3 regions of the Methylocystis sp. Se48 genome follow, and region 1 is predicted to be linked to each of the others. Evidence: predicted binding sites of a transcription regulator. Region 1 holds the regulator's gene; each other region holds the start of a gene.
The links. The regulator HrcA, encoded in region 1, represses chaperone genes, less so after heat shock. The targets are predictions, from matches to a motif close to GTTAGCACTCNCNNNNNGNGAGTGCTAAC.
Positions count from the first base shown of each region.

Region 2: groES (co-chaperone GroES) is a predicted target of HrcA. The motif match lies at 3,594-3,622, and genes of this name have one in related genera.
Region 3: groES (co-chaperone GroES) is a predicted target of HrcA. The motif match lies at 1,126-1,154, and genes of this name have one in related genera.

Region 1 is NZ_CM149850.1:2,878,191-2,883,551, reverse strand. It holds gene ACV959_RS14110 (glycosyltransferase) at 1-72, shown strand, start outside; gene ACV959_RS14105 (glycosyltransferase) at 69-1,295, shown strand; gene ACV959_RS14100 (outer membrane protein) at 1,472-2,245, shown strand; gene hrcA (heat-inducible transcriptional repressor HrcA) at 2,358-3,443, shown strand; gene ACV959_RS14090 (hypothetical protein) at 3,532-3,906, opposite strand; gene ACV959_RS14085 (YARHG domain-containing protein) at 3,956-4,252, opposite strand; gene ACV959_RS14080 (primosomal protein N') at 4,448-5,361, opposite strand, start outside.
Region 2 is NZ_CM149850.1:349,057-354,417, reverse strand. It holds gene ACV959_RS01765 (Re/Si-specific NAD(P)(+) transhydrogenase subunit alpha) at 1-995, opposite strand, end outside; gene ACV959_RS01760 (aa3-type cytochrome c oxidase subunit IV) at 1,076-1,222, opposite strand; gene groL (chaperonin GroEL) at 1,561-3,195, opposite strand; gene groES (co-chaperone GroES) at 3,239-3,526, opposite strand; gene lspA (signal peptidase II) at 3,756-4,268, shown strand; gene ACV959_RS01740 (hypothetical protein) at 4,382-5,086, shown strand; gene ACV959_RS01735 (M16 family metallopeptidase) at 5,159-5,361, shown strand, end outside.
Region 3 is NZ_CM149850.1:391,193-396,553, reverse strand. It holds gene ACV959_RS01995 (efflux transporter outer membrane subunit) at 1-598, shown strand, start outside; gene ACV959_RS01990 (usg protein) at 758-1,027, opposite strand; gene groES (co-chaperone GroES) at 1,264-1,581, shown strand; gene groL (chaperonin GroEL) at 1,627-3,252, shown strand; gene ACV959_RS01975 (trypsin-like peptidase domain-containing protein) at 3,329-4,369, shown strand; gene ACV959_RS01970 (L,D-transpeptidase) at 4,373-4,939, opposite strand; gene ACV959_RS01965 (NUDIX hydrolase) at 5,025-5,361, shown strand, end outside.

The sequences.
Region 1 (5,361 bases):
GAGGCCTTCAGCCCGCAGGCCTATGCGCGCACGCTCGGCGCGGCGGCCGTCTCGCTTCTGGCGCCCGCATGAGCGCGCTCGCGGGGCGTCGGGTCGCGCTCGTGCATCCAGCCTGGCATTCCTGCGGCACCTATCGGGTGGTGCTGGGCCAGATCGAGGCCTATCGCGCGCTCGGCGCGGAGGTTTTCCCGCTCGCGATCAGCTCCGATCCCGGTTTCGTTCCGGGACGCGACTGGATCTGGAAGTCTTTCTCCGAAGCGACCCCGGAACTGGACGGGGGACCGCGCTTTTTTGGCGGCGCGCCGTTTCACGCGATGCTGGACCCGCGGTTTCTGGTTGGAACGCTCTGGCCATACGTCCACGGGGACCAGGCCGCGATCCGCCTCGGCATGGCCGAGCGCGCGGTTCTCTCGCCCGATCTCGCCCGGCGGGATTTTGACCTCGTCCACTGCAATCATTTCTTCCTGATGCCGGTCGCACGGCGGCTCGCGCGGGGGCGGGCGCCGATCATGCTCGACACGCACGATCTCCAGGCCCGCCAGTTCGTCCTCATCAACGCCCGCATGCCCTGGCTGCCGCCGCGCGTGAGTTATGACGCGATGCTGGCGCAGGAACTCGAGGCCATGCGGGGGGCTGACCTGCTGCTGCATCTCAATGCGCAGGAGGCGGAGGATTTCCGCGCGCTCCTTCCGGAGAAGACCCACGCGCTGCTCTATCCTGCGACGCCCGCCGCGCCGAGGGGGCCGGGCGGCGGCGACATCGTGATCGTGTCCAGCAACAACACGGCCAATGTCGAGAGCGTCATCTGGTTTCTGCGCGAGGTCGCCCCGAAGGCGCCGGGCGTCGCGGTGACGATCGCGGGCAATGTCGACTCGGGCGTGCGCGCCCGCGCGCCCGCGGAATACGCCGCCTACAGGGAATGGTTTCTGGGCCGGGTCGACGATCCCGGCGCGATCTACGCCGGCGCGAAGCTCGTCCTGCTGCCGACCATCGGGGGCACGGGTCTGTCCATCAAGACGGTCGAAGCCATGTCGAGCGGCCTTCCTCTCGTCGCCACGCCGCAGGCGCTTAGGGGGATGGACGAATCGGCTTTTCGTCTCGAAGGCGTCACGATCGCCGAGACCGCCGGGGACTTCGCCCGGGCTCTCGCCGAAGCGGCCGCGCGGCCGCCGAGAAGCGAATCGGAACGGGCGGCGAGCGCGACGCGGGCCTTCTATGAATCGCGCTTTTCGCTCTGCGCCTATCGACGCCATCTGGAAAATCTCGCGGCCCCGCTCCTTGATCGCCATGGTTAAGATATTCTTATTGAAAAACAGATGGTTGCGACCCAGTGTGACGCATCCGCAACGCTGCCGATAAATTAGCCGTTCCGCGCGTGGCGATAATTTCTTCGTATATTCCCAAATGTTACTTTCCGGCATGAAGTTGCTGCGCCGGTGACCGGGCGGCCTCGCCGTTGGAGACCCATGTTATGACTTTCAAGGCTTCGGTGATTGGCGCTGTCGCGTCGGTTCTGGCGATCGGCGCCGCAAACGCCGCCGACCTCCCGAGCTACAAGGCTCCGCCGCCGCCGCCCGCCCCGGTTTGGGACTGGAGCGGCTGGCACGTGGGCGTTAGCGGATCCTATGGCGGCGGCTCCGCGGCCTATGCCTCGTCGATCTGGACGGTCGGCTTCCCGGGCGGCTGGAACAATGTCGCGTCGTCGAGCGGCACGAGCGGCTTTCTGGTCGGCGTCCAGAGCGGCTACACGTGGCAGTTCGCAAATAATGTCGTGCTGGGCTATGAGTCGGAATTCAACTACGCCGACGTGAGCAGCAATAATGCCAGCGCCTGGGGCGGCCCGATGAGAAGCCGTCTTAACTGGTTCGGCGCGGAGCGCGCCCGGTTGGGCTACGCTTTCGGCCGCGTCCTGCCATACGTCACCGGCGGCCTCGCCTATGGCCAGGTGCGCGCCAACGGCAATGAGACTCTGGGCGCATTCGTCTTCCCGACGTCCGCCTCCACCTGGCAGGCCGGCTGGACTGTCGGCGCGGGCGTGGAATACGCCCTGTGGAACAATCTCTCCATCAAGGCCGAATACCTTTACTCGCGCCTGAACGGCCCGCGCGGCTCCGGCATCGGATTCCCCGGCGTCTATCGCGTGTTCGAGGGCCGTGGCTTAGACACCCATATCGCGCGCGTTGGCATCAACTACCAGATCAAGAATTTCGGCGCGCTGATCGGCTGGCCGGAACTGGGGATTTGAGGCAGTCCGCCAGCGGTTCACAGAATCTCGCGAGCCCGGCCCTGGCGGCCGGGCTTTTTCATTTCCGCCGCATGGTCTCGACGCGCCGCGCGGATGCGCTATTCTCGCGCGCATGATCCGACCCTCGCCGATCATCCCGCCTGCTTCGAGCCTTTCGCAGCTGACCGACCGGTCCCGGGAAATTTTCCGACAACTCGTCGACAGCTATCTGGCCTCCGGCGAACCGGTCGGGTCGCGGCAACTGTCGCGGCTCCTGCCGATGACGCTCTCGCCGGCGTCTGTTCGCAACGTCATGCAGGATCTGGAGGAGCTTGGCCTCATCTATGCGCCGCATACGAGCGCCGGGCGCCTGCCCACGGAGCTGGGCCTGCGGTTCTTCGTCGATTCGATGCTGCAGATCGGCGACCTCGAGGAGGCTGAGCGCGCCCGCATCGCCGCCGAGGTCGAGGCCGCGTCGAAAGAGCACGACCTCGAAGGCGTGCTGGCCGAGGCGACGAGCCTGCTGTCGGGCCTGACGCGCGTCGCGGGCGTGGTGGTGGCGACCAAGGAAAACGTGCGGCTCAAGCAGATCGATTTCGTCCGGCTCGAGCCCGAGCGGGCGCTCGCCATTCTCGTCGCCGACGACGGGACGGTCGAGAATCGCGTCATTCCCGTCTCGCGCGATTTGCCGGCCTCCGCGCTGGTGGAGGCGGCGAACTATCTCAACGCCCGCATCACGGGGCGCACGCTGGCGGAGGCGCGGGAGGGCATAGAGGCGTCGCGCCGCGCCGCGCAGATGGAGCTCGACGAATTGACGGCGCGGCTCGTCCAAGCGGGGCTCGCGAGCTGGGCGGGCGCGCCGAGCGAAAATCGTCAGCTCATCGTGCGCGGACAGGCGCATCTTCTCGAGGACCTCACCGCCGCCGCCGATCTCGAACGCGTGCGTCTTCTCTTCGCCGATCTCGAAACCAAGACGGAAGTGATCGATCTGCTTGAGCGCGCCGAACAGGGCGAAGGCGTGCGCATCTTCATCGGCTCGGAGAACAGGCTGTTCTCGCTCTCCGGCTCGTCGATGATCGCCGCGCCGCTGCGCGACAGCGAGCGGCGCATCATCGGCGCGCTCGGCGTGATCGGCCCCACGCGCATCAATTATGCGCGCATCGTGCCCATGGTGGACTACACGGCGAAAGTCGTCGCGCGCGTCGTCGGCGGCGCGTGAGACGGACGGGTCAGGCTGCAAACCCGGCAAAAAAAAGACGGGTCGAGGCCGCAGCCTCGATCCGCCAATTAACGGAACCTCGACGTGATTACCAGTGGCCGCCCCAATGGCCGCCGTGATGCCCGCCGCCGTGCCAGCCCCAGCCATGGTGTCCGCCATGACCCCAGCCGCCATGACCCCAGCCGCCATGACCCCAGCCGCCATGTCCCCAGCCGCCGTGATGGCCCCAACCGTAACCGCCGCCCCACCCGTAGCCGCCGTGACGATGCCCGGAATGGCTCCACCAGCATCTGCCGTGACGGCAGACCCACACGGCGTGGGCCTGCTCCAGTCCGGCCGCGTCATTCGATTGCGCGACGGCGTCTTTCGGGGCGGCCGGCATGGCCGAGGCGGTCAGCGGATTGCCGGCGAGCGCCGCGGCCGCGACCAGCGAGGCGATCATTGTTTTTGCGGAAGCGTTCATGTCGATCCTTTCCGTTTCGGCGTTGAAAAAGCAGATGTGTCCCGGCGGCTCAGTTGCAACCGTTGCGGCTTTCCCACATCTGGATTTCATTCACGCGGCGGCGCTCCCACCCGCGCAACTCGCCGTAGGGCGGGAAGCAGCCGGGCCCGAACTCAGCGCGGGCGCGGGGCGTCTTGAAGCAATAGCCGTTGCGCGCATAGATCTTGTTGCGCTCGTACCAAAGCTCGTCACACGACATTTCTGAAGGATGTTGCGCTTTTGCCGGCGCTATCGCCGCGACGAGGGCCGTTCCCGAGACAACCGCAGCAAGACTTGCGCGCGCGCAAGAGAACCAAAGTCTTTTCATTTTCGCTCCCTTTTTTCATGCGCGAAATGAAAGAAAAGTGTAAACGATGCTTCGTCTCACGCACATTAGCTGTGTCGCACGCGACAGATGTGAATGCGGTGAAAAGCCGCGTTGCAATTCGAGCGTTTTTCGGAAGAGCCGAAAGGGCGCGAAGGTTCGCCGCGTTGTGTACAAAAGGAGGCGCCGTCGCGCAGGTCACATGAAATTTTGCGGATCAACGTCGATCTGCACGCGCACGCCGCCGCGCGCTTTCGGCGCGGTCGCCATGAGATCGCGCAGGAAGCTCTGCACGTCGGCGCCGCGCGGCGCCTTCACGAGCAGGCGGTAACGATAACGCCCGCGAATGAGCGCGATGGGCGCTTCGGCGGGACCGAGCGTCAGGATCTCGTCGGGCTCCGGCAATCCGCCGAGCGCGGCGACGCGATAGCGCGGCGAGGGCGGCAATTCATGCGCGACGCGCGCCAGGGCGCGGGCGTGGGTTTCGGCGGCCGCCGCGTCCTTGCCGGAGACAATCAAGGCCGCGAGGCGGCCGAAAGGCGGAAGGCCGGCGCGCTCGCGCACGGCGATTTCCTGCGCGTAGAATCGTTCCGCGTCGCCCGAGAGCAGGGCGGCGATCACGGGATGTTCCGGCTGGAAGGTCTGGATCAGCGCGCGTCCCGGCTTGTCGGCGCGTCCCGCGCGTCCCGTCACCTGATTGAGCAGTTGAAAAGTTCGCTCCGCGGCGCGGGGGTCGCCGCTTCCGAGCCCGAGGTCGGCGTCGATCACGCCGACCAGCGTGAGATGCGGAAAATTGTGTCCCTTGGCGACGAGCTGCGTGCCGATGACGATGTCGAAGGCGCCTCTGGCGATCTCCTCGAGTTCGCGCCGCAGGCGCTCGGCCCCGCCCGGAAAATCCGACGAGAGCACGAGAATGCGCGCGTCGGGAAACAGCGACGCGGCTTCTTCCGCCAGACGCTCCACGCCCGGCCCGCAGGCCGCGAGCGCGTCCTCGGCGCCGCATTCCGGACATGTGTCGGGGCGCCGCTCGGTGTGGCCGCAATGATGGCACACGAGGGCGCGTCGAAAGCGGTGCTCCACCAGCCACGCGTCGCAATTCTCGCATCGGAAGC
Region 2 (5,361 bases), 1.2 Mb from region 1:
TTGGCGTAGAGGCTCGAGGCGGTCGAGGCCATGCGGCCCGGAAGATTGAGCGCGCCGACGATTTTCACGCCGTTTTCGATCGCCGTTTCGCCCGGCCGCGTCAGCTCGCAATTGCCGCCGCGCTCCGCCGCGAGGTCGACGATCACGGACCCGGCGCGCATGGAGCGCACCATGTCGGCGGTGATCAGCCGCGGCGCCGGGCGGCCGGGGATGAGCGCCGTGGCGATGACCACGTCTTGCTTGGCGATGTGGCTCGCAGTCAGCTCCGCCTGCGCGGCCTGATATTCCTTCGACATCTCCTTGGCGTAGCCGCCGGCGGTTTGCGCCTGCTGGAACTCCTCGTTTTCGACCGCGAGGAATTTGGCGCCGAGCGACTCGACCTGCTCCTTCGTGGCCGGACGCACGTCGGTCGCGGTCACGATGGCGCCGAGGCGGCGCGCCGTGGCGATGGCCTGAAGGCCCGCGACGCCGACGCCCATGACGAAGACCTTGGCGGCCGGCACCGTGCCCGCGGCGGTCATCATCATGGGGAAGGAGCGCCCGTATTCGGCGGCCGCGTCGATCACTGCGCGATAGCCCGCAAGATTGGCCTGAGAGGACAGGACGTCCATGGATTGCGCGCGGGTGATGCGCGGCATGAACTCCATGGCGAAGGCGATGACGCCCGCTTTCGCGAGATCGGCGAGCGCCGACTCATTGCCGAAGGGGTCCATGATCGAGATGACGGCGAGGTTCTGCTTGGCGCCGGCGAGTTCGGCCGCCGCAGGCCGGCGCACGCGCAACAGCACGTCCGCCCCGGCGAGGGTCGTGGCGGGGTCGGGACCGATGAGCGCGCCGGCGGCGGCGTAGTCGGCGTCCGATACGCCAGCCCCGGCGCCGGCCCCGGCCTGCACCGCAACCTCCGCGCCGAGACCGACGAATTTCTTGACGGTTTCAGGCGTCGCCGCGACTCGCGGCTCGTTCTTGTCCGTTTCAGCCAATACGGCGATGCGCATGACGAACTCCGGTTTGCAAATCGAAAACCGTCGCCGTCACGGGAGCCCCTGACGGCTTGGCGTGAGGGGCTGGGCGCGTTTTACCGCGCGAAGAGGAAGAAAAGCGCCAGCAGCGTTATCGCCGAGGCCGCCGCCGAAAATTTGAGCAGCCAGAGGAAACCGTTGTAAGTCTTAACGTGTTCGGCCCAGTCCGCGTCCATGGACGCCGACCCGCGATTGCTCGCCATCGAAGCTTCTCCCAAAACTTGCGGTTTGACGCGCGAACAGACCCGCCGCGCTCGGGGCGAATGCTAACCGAGCGGGCCGCGTATCGCAACGCCTGGCGACCGCGCGCTTTCGTCGCGAGCGCACAATGGCCCCCATCCCCGGTCCCGCATGAAATCGGCCGCTCGGCGTTCGGGGATCCTTGGTCGGCCGTTTCGCAAGGGCGAAGTAAATTTTTCCTTCCAATCCGCCGATGTTCCCCAACGCGCGGCGTAAGGGAATCCTTCTGGGCGACGCGGATGATGCAACGCGACAAGCCCCGGGTTTCCCCGGGGCTCGCCAATTTTCGCGTTGGACGGACTTAGAAGTCCATGCCGCCCATGCCGCCGGCCGGCATCGCCGGAGCGGTTTCCTTCTTAGGGGCCTCGACGATCGTGGCTTCCGTCGTGATGACGAGGCTCGCGATCGAGGCGGCGTCCTGCAGCGCTGTGCGCACGACCTTGGTCGGGTCGATGATGCCGAGCTTCACGAGGTCGCCGTACTCGCCCTTCTGGGCGTCGAAGCCGTAGGCGTAGTCGGTCGCCTCCAGCAGCTTGCCGACCACCACGGCGCCGTCGCCGCCGGCGTTGTCGACGATCTGGCGCGCCGGAGCCTGAATTGCCTTGCGCACGATCTCGACGCCGGTCTTCTGGTCGCCATTCTCGGTTTTCACGCCGTCCAGCGCCTTGATGGCGCGCAGCAGCGCGACGCCGCCGCCGGGCGAAATGCCTTCCTCGACCGCCGCGCGGGTGGCGTTGAGGGCGTCGTCGACGCGGTCCTTCTTCTCCTTGACTTCGACTTCCGTCGCGCCGCCGACGCGGATCACCGCGACGCCGCCCGCGAGCTTGGCGAGACGCTCCTGGAGCTTCTCGCGGTCGTAGTCGGAGGTCGTCTCCTCGATCTGAGACTTGATCTGCGCGATGCGCGCCTCAATGTCCTTCTTGTCGCCGGCGCCGTCGATGATCGTGGTGTTCTCCTTCTCGATGCGCACGCGCTTCGCCTTGCCAAGCATGGGGAGCGTCACGTTCTCGAGCTTGATGCCGAGGTCTTCCGCGATCATCTGGCCGCCCGTGAGGATGGCGATGTCTTCGAGCATGGCCTTGCGGCGGTCGCCGAAGCCCGGCGCCTTCACGGCCGCGATCTTCAGGCCGCCGCGCAGCTTGTTGACGACGAGCGTGGCCAGCGCCTCGCCCTCGATGTCTTCGGCGACGATGACGAGCGGCTTGCCGGTCTGGACGACCGCCTCGAGAATCGGCAGCAGCGGCTGCAGCGTCGACAGCTTCTTCTCGTGGATGAGAATGTAAGCGTCGTCGAGCTCGGCGATCATCTTCTCGGCGTTGGTGATGAAGTAGGGCGAGAGATAGCCGCGATCGAACTGCATGCCCTCGACGATGTCCGTCTCGGTCTCGAGGCTCTTGGCCTCCTCGACCGTGATGACGCCCTCGTTGCCGACCTTCTGCATCGCCTTGGCGATCTCTTCTCCGATGAAGCGGTCGCCGTTCGCCGAGATGGTGCCGACCTGGGCGATCTCGTCGTTGGAGGTGACCTTCTTCGAGTGGGTCTTGAGGTCGGCGACGATGGCCTCGACGGCGAGGTCGATGCCGCGCTTCAGATCCATCGGGTTGAGCCCGGCGGCGACGGCCTTGGCGCCTTCCTTGGCGATGGCGGCGGCGAGGACGGTCGCGGTGGTGGTGCCGTCGCCGGCCGTGTCGTTCTGCTTGGAGGCGACTTCACGGACGAGCTGGGCGCCGAGATTCTCGAATTTGTCGGCCAGCTCGATCTCCTTGGCGACGGTGACGCCGTCCTTGGTGATTCGGGGCGCGCCGAAGCTCTTTTCAATGACGACGTTGCGGCCCTTGGGGCCCAGAGTCACTTTCACCGCATTGGCCAGAATGTCCACGCCGCGCAGAATGCGATCGCGGGCGTCGGTGGAGAAGCGTACGTCTTTGGCAGCCATTTGAAACTCCTGAGAAAATTGTAAGCGTTGGGGCGGTGTCGAGTTAGTCGACGATGCCCAAAATGTCGCTTTCCTTCATGATGAGCAGATCTTCGCCGTCGATCTTGACTTCGGTGCCGGACCATTTGCCGAAGAGCACGCGGTCGCCGGCCTTGACGTCCAGCGGATTGAGCTTGCCGTTCTCGTCGCGGGCGCCGGGGCCCACAGCCACGACCTTGCCCTCCTGGGGCTTTTCCTTGGCGGTGTCGGGGATGATGATGCCGCCCTTGGTCTTTTCCTCGCCTTCGATGCGCTTGACCACGACGCGGTCGTGCAGGGGACGGAACGCCATTGCAATGTCTTCCTTTTCTGCGCTTGGGGCGCATTGCTGCGCCCGCCGCAAGCCATAAGCGAAATGTGCTGGCACTCTCTAGCGACGAGTGCCAACAACGCGCCGGACATATGGCGGCGCGCGCCCGAAGTCAAGGCGATTGGATGTGGAAGCGAAACGCCCCCGATTGCCGCCGGCGGCGCGAGGCCTTACTAGGCGTCGCAAGGTCTCCTCGTCAGGGAGTGGCGCCTTGTCCGGCTGGAAGTCTCCGCGCGCCCTCGGGCTGTTCGCCGCGCTCGCCGCCGCGCTGCTCGACCAGGCGCACAAATACTGGATGCTTGACGTCTTCGGGATCGAGGCCCGGCAGCCGATTGCGCTCGCCCCCTTCCTCGACGTCGTTCTCTCCTGGAACTACGGCGTCTCCTATTCGCTGTTTCCGGCGCACGAGGGGTTTGCTCGCGCGGGGCTGCTCGCGGCGCAGGGCGTCATTGTCGCCGGGCTGACCTTCTGGATGACCCGCGCCCGCGACCGGCTGACGGCGCTCGCGCTCGGGCTCGTCATCGGCGGGGCGCTCGGCAACGCCGCCGACCGCCTGACGCGCGGCGCGGTGGCGGATTTCTTTTATCTTCACACGACGCTGCCGGTGGGGCCGCTCGCCAATTACGTCTTCAACGTCGCCGACGTCGCCATCACGGCGGGAGTCGCGCTGCTGCTCTACGAGAGCCTGTTCGCGCCCGCTTCCGCGCCCGAAGAGGGCGCGTGACTCCGCCTTCGCCACTAAATCGCCAACAAGTCGCGCACATGGTCTGTCGTTCGGGGCGCGCGGCGTCCCCGAAGGCCGTTCAGATCGCCCTGCGGGGCAGAGGAGTTGCACGCATGAAGCTCGCACGGTCGCGGCGCCACGCTCTGGGCGCGCTCGCTGGCCTCGCGGCGGCTTATGCCGCGCCGGCGCTGGCTTATGACGACAAATCGACCGTCAGCTCCGTGATGGAGCTGGTCGGGGTGTCCTCGGATCCCACCGCCAAGTCGATCGATTACAGCGAACGGCCAAAGCTCGTGCTGCCGCCGCGGATCGGCGACCTGCCGCCGCCCAAGGAGACGGCGGACCGGCCAGGCGGCTGGCCGTCGGGCGAGCCCGGCGAGCGCCGCCGCAATTCGGACCGCTACGCCAGGGTGCCAAACGCGCCCCCGCCGGAGAAAAATCCGGGCCTCCTCGAGCGCATTCGCGGCCCCAAGCCCGATTACGCGCCTGGCACGGACGACGAACCCGGTTTCCTCCAGCGCGCGCTCAACGCTGGCGCCCGCACCAGCGGACCGGTGCTGGACGAGCCGAGCCGGCGCCTGCTCACCGAGCCGCCCTCGGGCTATCGCCGCCCGACGCAGGATCTGAGCAAGGTGCGCGACACGGACGCCAAGAAAACGAGCTGGTGGAACCCCTTGCGCTATGTCGGCGGCGAGGGGAGCGACAACGATCCCGTGGCGCAGCCCGGCGCCCGCATGCCTGCGGGGCAGGCCCAGAGCGGCGGCGGGGGGCTTTTGTCCAGTATGATGCCAAGCTTCCTCAAGGGCTCTGACAACTAGCGGATTTGGGCCTATATTGGGAGAAACCGTCTCCTGATTTGCGCGGCCGGGCGCCGCGGGAAAGGCCTGTTCATGACCTCGTCGCTCACGCCGCCGACCGTTTCGCTCACCCCGGGCGCGGCCGGCGGATCGGCGCGCGCCAGCGCCAATGTTTCGCATTTCAGACTGGACAACGGGCTGGAGATCGTCGTCATCCCGGACGCGCGCACGCCCGTCGTCACCCATATGATTTGGTACAAGAACGGCGCGGCGGACGATCCGATCGGGAAATCCGG
Region 3 (5,361 bases), 1.2 Mb from region 1:
GGCGCCGGTCAGCGTCCCCTCGCAACTCGTCGCGCAGCGGCCCGACATCCGGGCGGCGGCGGCCAATCTGCACCAGGCGTCGGCGGCGGTCGGCGTCGCCATCGCCAACCGGCTGCCGAACGTCACGCTCTCGGCCAACGTCGGCGCCAGCGCCTTTCACATGGCGCAGCTCTTCACGCCAGGCACGGGCCTCTATTCGGCGGCGGCCAATCTCTCGCAGCCGATCTTCGACGGCATGTCGCTCCTGAACAAGCAGAAGGCGGCGGAAGCCGCGCTGGAACAGGCGGACGCGCAATATCGCTCTACGGTCATCAACGCCTTCCAGAATGTCGCCGACGCGCTGCGCTCGCTGCAATCCGACGCCAAGGCGGTATCGACGGCGCGCAAGGCGGAGGACGCCGCGAAACGCAACCTCGACATCGTCCGCATGCAGCTCAAATACGGACAGGTTTCTCAGATCGCCGTGCTTTACGCGCAACGCGCCTATCTGCTCGCCTCGCTGTCGCGCGTCCAGGCGGAGGCGACGCGGCTTTCCGATACGGCGGCCCTTTTCATGGCGCTCGGCGGCGGCTGGTGGAATCGCAGCGACGCGAAGTAAGTCTTCGTTAAGAATGAACGGCCGCGCTTCAGCCGGCCCTGATTCGAACGCGGTTTGTCCCCATCCTGTCCCTGAAATCCCGTCGCGGGACAGGGCGATGGCGGGAGCCGTAAAGCTTTCTGAAAGCGGGCGCCCGCCGCGGAGCCCCGCTCGCGCCGTTCAATGCACCAGGAACTCGCCGTTCACGAGGCGCATCTCCGTCGGCTTGATGAGATGGGCGTGCGCGATCGTCACGGCGTGAAGCGGTCCGTCGAGGCTCCGGGTCCAGAAATCGAGAAATTTTCTCAATTCCGGAAAATGCGGATGAAGATCGAAGTTCTGCCAGACATAGGACTGGATGATCGCGGGATGATCGGGCAGGCGGTAGAGGATGTTCGCCGTGGTGAGCCCGTAGCCCTGCATCTGCAAACGGAATTCGCTGGACGCCATGCCATTCTCCTTTCCGTCCCGAACGTCGCGAAGAAATCTAAGGGCGACTGTGGAACGAATGCAACTCCCGCGCCATGAAACCGATTGCAAAACAATCTATTAGCAGCATATGCCGGTGAGTGCTGATTTTTTTGCGGCGCCCTCTTGAAGACCGCGCGGGCGCTCACCACCTCGCTCGCCGGGGCGGTAAGCGCCCCGATTTCGCTGACCAGTGACCCGCAAAAAGGAGAAGCTTCATGAAGTTTCGCCCATTGCACGATCGCGTCCTCGTCCGCCGCATCGAAGCCGACGAGCGCACCAAGGGCGGCATCATCATTCCCGACACCGCAAAGGAGAAGCCGCAGGAGGGCGAGATCGTCGCCGCCGGCCCCGGCGCCCGCGACGAGAACGGCAAGCTCGTTCCCCTCGACGTGAAAGTCGGCGACCGCGTGTTCTTCGGCAAATGGTCCGGGACGGAGGTGAAGATCGACGGCGAAGATCTGCTCATCATGAAGGAAAGCGACATTTTGGGCGTGGTCGACGCGCCGGCTGAAGCGCAGAAGAAAGCCGCCTGATCAAGCGATAACGTTCAACCTCTCATGTCTCTGAAGGAGTGAGAAATGGCTGCGAAAGACGTGAAGTTTTCGCATGACGCCCGCGACCGCATGCTGCGCGGCGTAGACATTCTGGCCAATGCGGTGAAAGTGACTCTGGGCCCCAAGGGCCGCAACGTCGTCATTGAAAAGAGCTTCGGCGCGCCCCGAATCACCAAGGACGGCGTCACCGTCGCCAAGGAGATCGAGCTGGCCGACAAATTCGAGAATCTCGGCGCCCAGCTCGTCCGTGAAGTCGCGTCGAAACAAAACGACGTTTCCGGCGACGGCACGACGACCGCCACGGTGCTCGCCGCCGCCATCGCCAAGGAAGGCGCCAAGGCCGTCGCCGCCGGGCTCAACCCGATGGATCTGAAGCGCGGCGTCGACCTTGCTGTGGAAGCCGTCGTCGCGGATCTCAGGAAGAACGCCAGGAAGATCACGTCGAGCGAGGAGACCGCGCAGGTCGGCACGATTTCGGCCAATGGCGACGCCTCGATTGGCAAGATGATCGCGGAAGCCATGCAGAAGGTCGGCAACGAGGGCGTCATTACGGTGGAGGAGGCCAAGAGCCTCGAGACCGAGCTCGACGTCGTCGAGGGCATGCAGTTCGACCGCGGCTATCTTTCCCCCTATTTCGTCACCAACGCCGAGAAAATGGTGGCGGAGCTCGAGGATCCCTACATCCTGATCCACGAGAAGAAGCTCTCCAACCTTCAGGCCATGCTCCCGGTTCTCGAAGCCGTGGTGCAGACCGGCAAGCCGCTGCTCATCGTCGCGGAAGACGTGGAAGGCGAGGCGCTGGCCACGCTCGTCGTCAACAAGCTGCGCGGCGGCCTGAAGATCGCGGCCGTGAAGGCGCCGGGCTTCGGCGACCGCCGCAAGGCCATGCTCGAAGACATCGCCATCCTCACGGGCGGCCAGATGATCGCGGAAGACCTCGGCATCAAGCTCGAGAACGTGACGCTCCCCATGCTTGGCAAGGCGAAGCGCGTGCGCATCGAGAAGGAGAACACCACGATCATCGACGGCGCCGGCGACAAGAAGGACATTGAGGCGCGCATCGCGCAGATCAAGTCTCAGATCGAGGAGACGACCTCCGACTACGACCGCGAGAAGCTCCAGGAGCGTCTCGCCAAGCTCGCGGGCGGCGTCGCGGTGATCCGCGTCGGCGGCGCGACGGAAGTCGAAGTCAAGGAGAAGAAGGACCGCGTCGACGACGCCCTCAACGCCACCCGCGCGGCGGTCGAGGAAGGCATTCTGCCGGGCGGCGGCGTCGCGCTGCTGCGCGCACTGAAGGCGCTCGACGGGATCAAGGTCGAGAACCCGGATCAGCAGACCGGCGTCGAGATCGTGCGCAAGGCGATTCAGGCTCCGGCGCGCCAGATCGTCGACAACGCCGGCGGCGACGGCGCCGTGGTGGTCGGCAAGCTGTTGGAGGCGACCGACTACGGCTATGGCTTCGACGCCCAGAAGGGCGAATTCGGCGACCTCTTCAAGAAGGGCGTCATCGACCCCGCCAAGGTCGTGCGCACCGCGCTTCAGGACGCCGCGTCCGTCGCGGGCCTGCTCGTGACGACCGAAGCCATGATCACGGAGCTGCCCAAGAAGGAATCCGCGCCCGCCATGCCCGGCGGCGGTATGGATTTCTGAACCATAAGCGAAAAGGGCGTCCGCTCACGAGCGGACGCCATGATTTCGACCTGCGTCTTCGGGAGTGTGACGGACGATGATTCTTCGCCTCCTTCTCCTCTCCCTGCTTCTCCTGCCCGCAACGGCCGAGGCCGGCGCCATTCCCGCCGGCCAGAAGGCGTCCGTTGCGCCCGTCGTGCGCGCCGTGACGCCTGGCGTCGTCAACATCGCGACAAAGCGCATCGAATCGGTCGAGGTGCCGACCGTCGTCGATCCGGTGCTTCAGGAATTTTTCGAAATTCCCAATACGCGCCTCAAGCGCGAGACGACCTCGGCCGGGTCGGGCGTCATCGTGGACGCGGAGCGCGGCCTCGTTCTCACCAATGAACACGTCATTCGCGGCGCGTCCGTCATCGAGGCGACGACGAAGGACGGCCGGACCTTTCGCGCGCAGCTCGTCGGCAAGGACCGGGCGACGGACGTCGCGGTTTTGCGGATCAAGGCGGACAATCTCACCGCCGTGCCCATGGGCGACAGCCGCTCGCTCGAAGTCGGCGATTTCGTGCTCGCGGTCGGCAATCCTTTCGGGCTCGGACAGACCGTGACCTCGGGAATCGTCTCGGCCATGGGCCGCGCCGGGCTCGGCATTGAGGGCTATGAGGATTTCATCCAGACCGACGCCTCGATCAACCCCGGCAATTCGGGCGGCGCGCTCGTCACGCTGGACGGCCGCCTCGTCGGCCTCAACACCGCGATTCTCTCCAAGTCCGGCGCGAGCCATGGCATCGGCTTCGCCATTCCGATCGACATGGCGCGGCGCATCATGGCGCAGCTCGTCGAGAGCGGCGAAGTGCATCGCGGCCATATCGGCGTGTCGATCCGCGCGCCGGCCGGCAAGGGGCCGGGCGCCGAAATCGTCGCCGTGGAGCCCGGTTCGCCCGCCGCGCTCGCGGGACTCGCGAAGGGCGACGTCATCGCCTCGGTCGACGGGCGCCTCATTTCGTCGCCCGCACAGTTGCGCGCCCTGCTCGGCGTCATGCCGGCGGGAAGCGAAATCGAGATACTCTTCCGCCGCGGCGGGGCGCCCATGCAGGCGCGGTTGCGGATCGAGGCCGCGCAGAAGTCGGCGCTCCGCTGACGCCTACTTCAGCACCACCACCTTCGTGCCCACTTTCACGCGGGAATAGAGGTCGATCACGTCGTTGTTGGTCATGCGGATGCAGCCGGACGACACCGCCGCGCCGATCGTGTCCGGCTCGTTGGAGCCGTGGATGCGATAGTCGCTGGAGCCGAGATAGAGCGCCCGCGCGCCGAGCGGATTGTCGACGCCGCCGGGCATGTGGCGCGGCAGGTCGGGACGGCGCTTCAGCATCGGCGCGGGCGGGCGCCAGTCGGGCCATTCGCGCTTGCGGGTGACGGTCTTGACGCCGGACCATGTGAATCCCTCGCGCCCCACGCCCACGCCATATTCGATCGCCTGACCGCCGCCGAGCACGTAATAGAGCCGCCGTTCCTTCGTCGAGACGACGACCGTGCCGGGCTTGTATTCCGGGTGCCGCCAGATCACGAGCTGCTTCGGAATCGCCGACTGGCGGAAGATCGTCAGAAAATCCGCGATCGGCCCGCGGTCGAAGGGGCTCGCCGCCGCCGGAAGGACGGCCGCCAACCCAAAGAGCGTCCCGCATAGAAGTCTGCGCGTCTGCGTCATTTTTTCTCCCTATCTCCGCATCGCTTGCATTGCGCGAGCAATCGGGGACGATTGCGGCTGAAGTCCGGAAAGCGGAGGCTTCGCGATGAAAAAACGCAGCGCCGGCGCGCTTCTGTTTCGCGAAACGGCGCGGGGGCTGGAGGCGCTGCTCGCCCACCCCGGCGGCCCGTTCTGGGCGAAGAAGGACGAAGGGGCCTGGTCGATCCCCAAAGGCGAAATCGACGACGGCGAAGATCCTGAAAGCGCGGCGCGGCGCGAATTTCTCGAGGAGACGGGGATCGCCCTCGACGGCGAACTCATCGCGCTCGGCGTCTTTCCGCAGCCGAGCGGCAAGCGGGTCGTCGCCTTCGCGCAGCGGCGCGACGTCGATCCCTCCGGCGCCAGAAGCAATCTCTGCCGCGTCGAATGGCCGCCGAAATCCG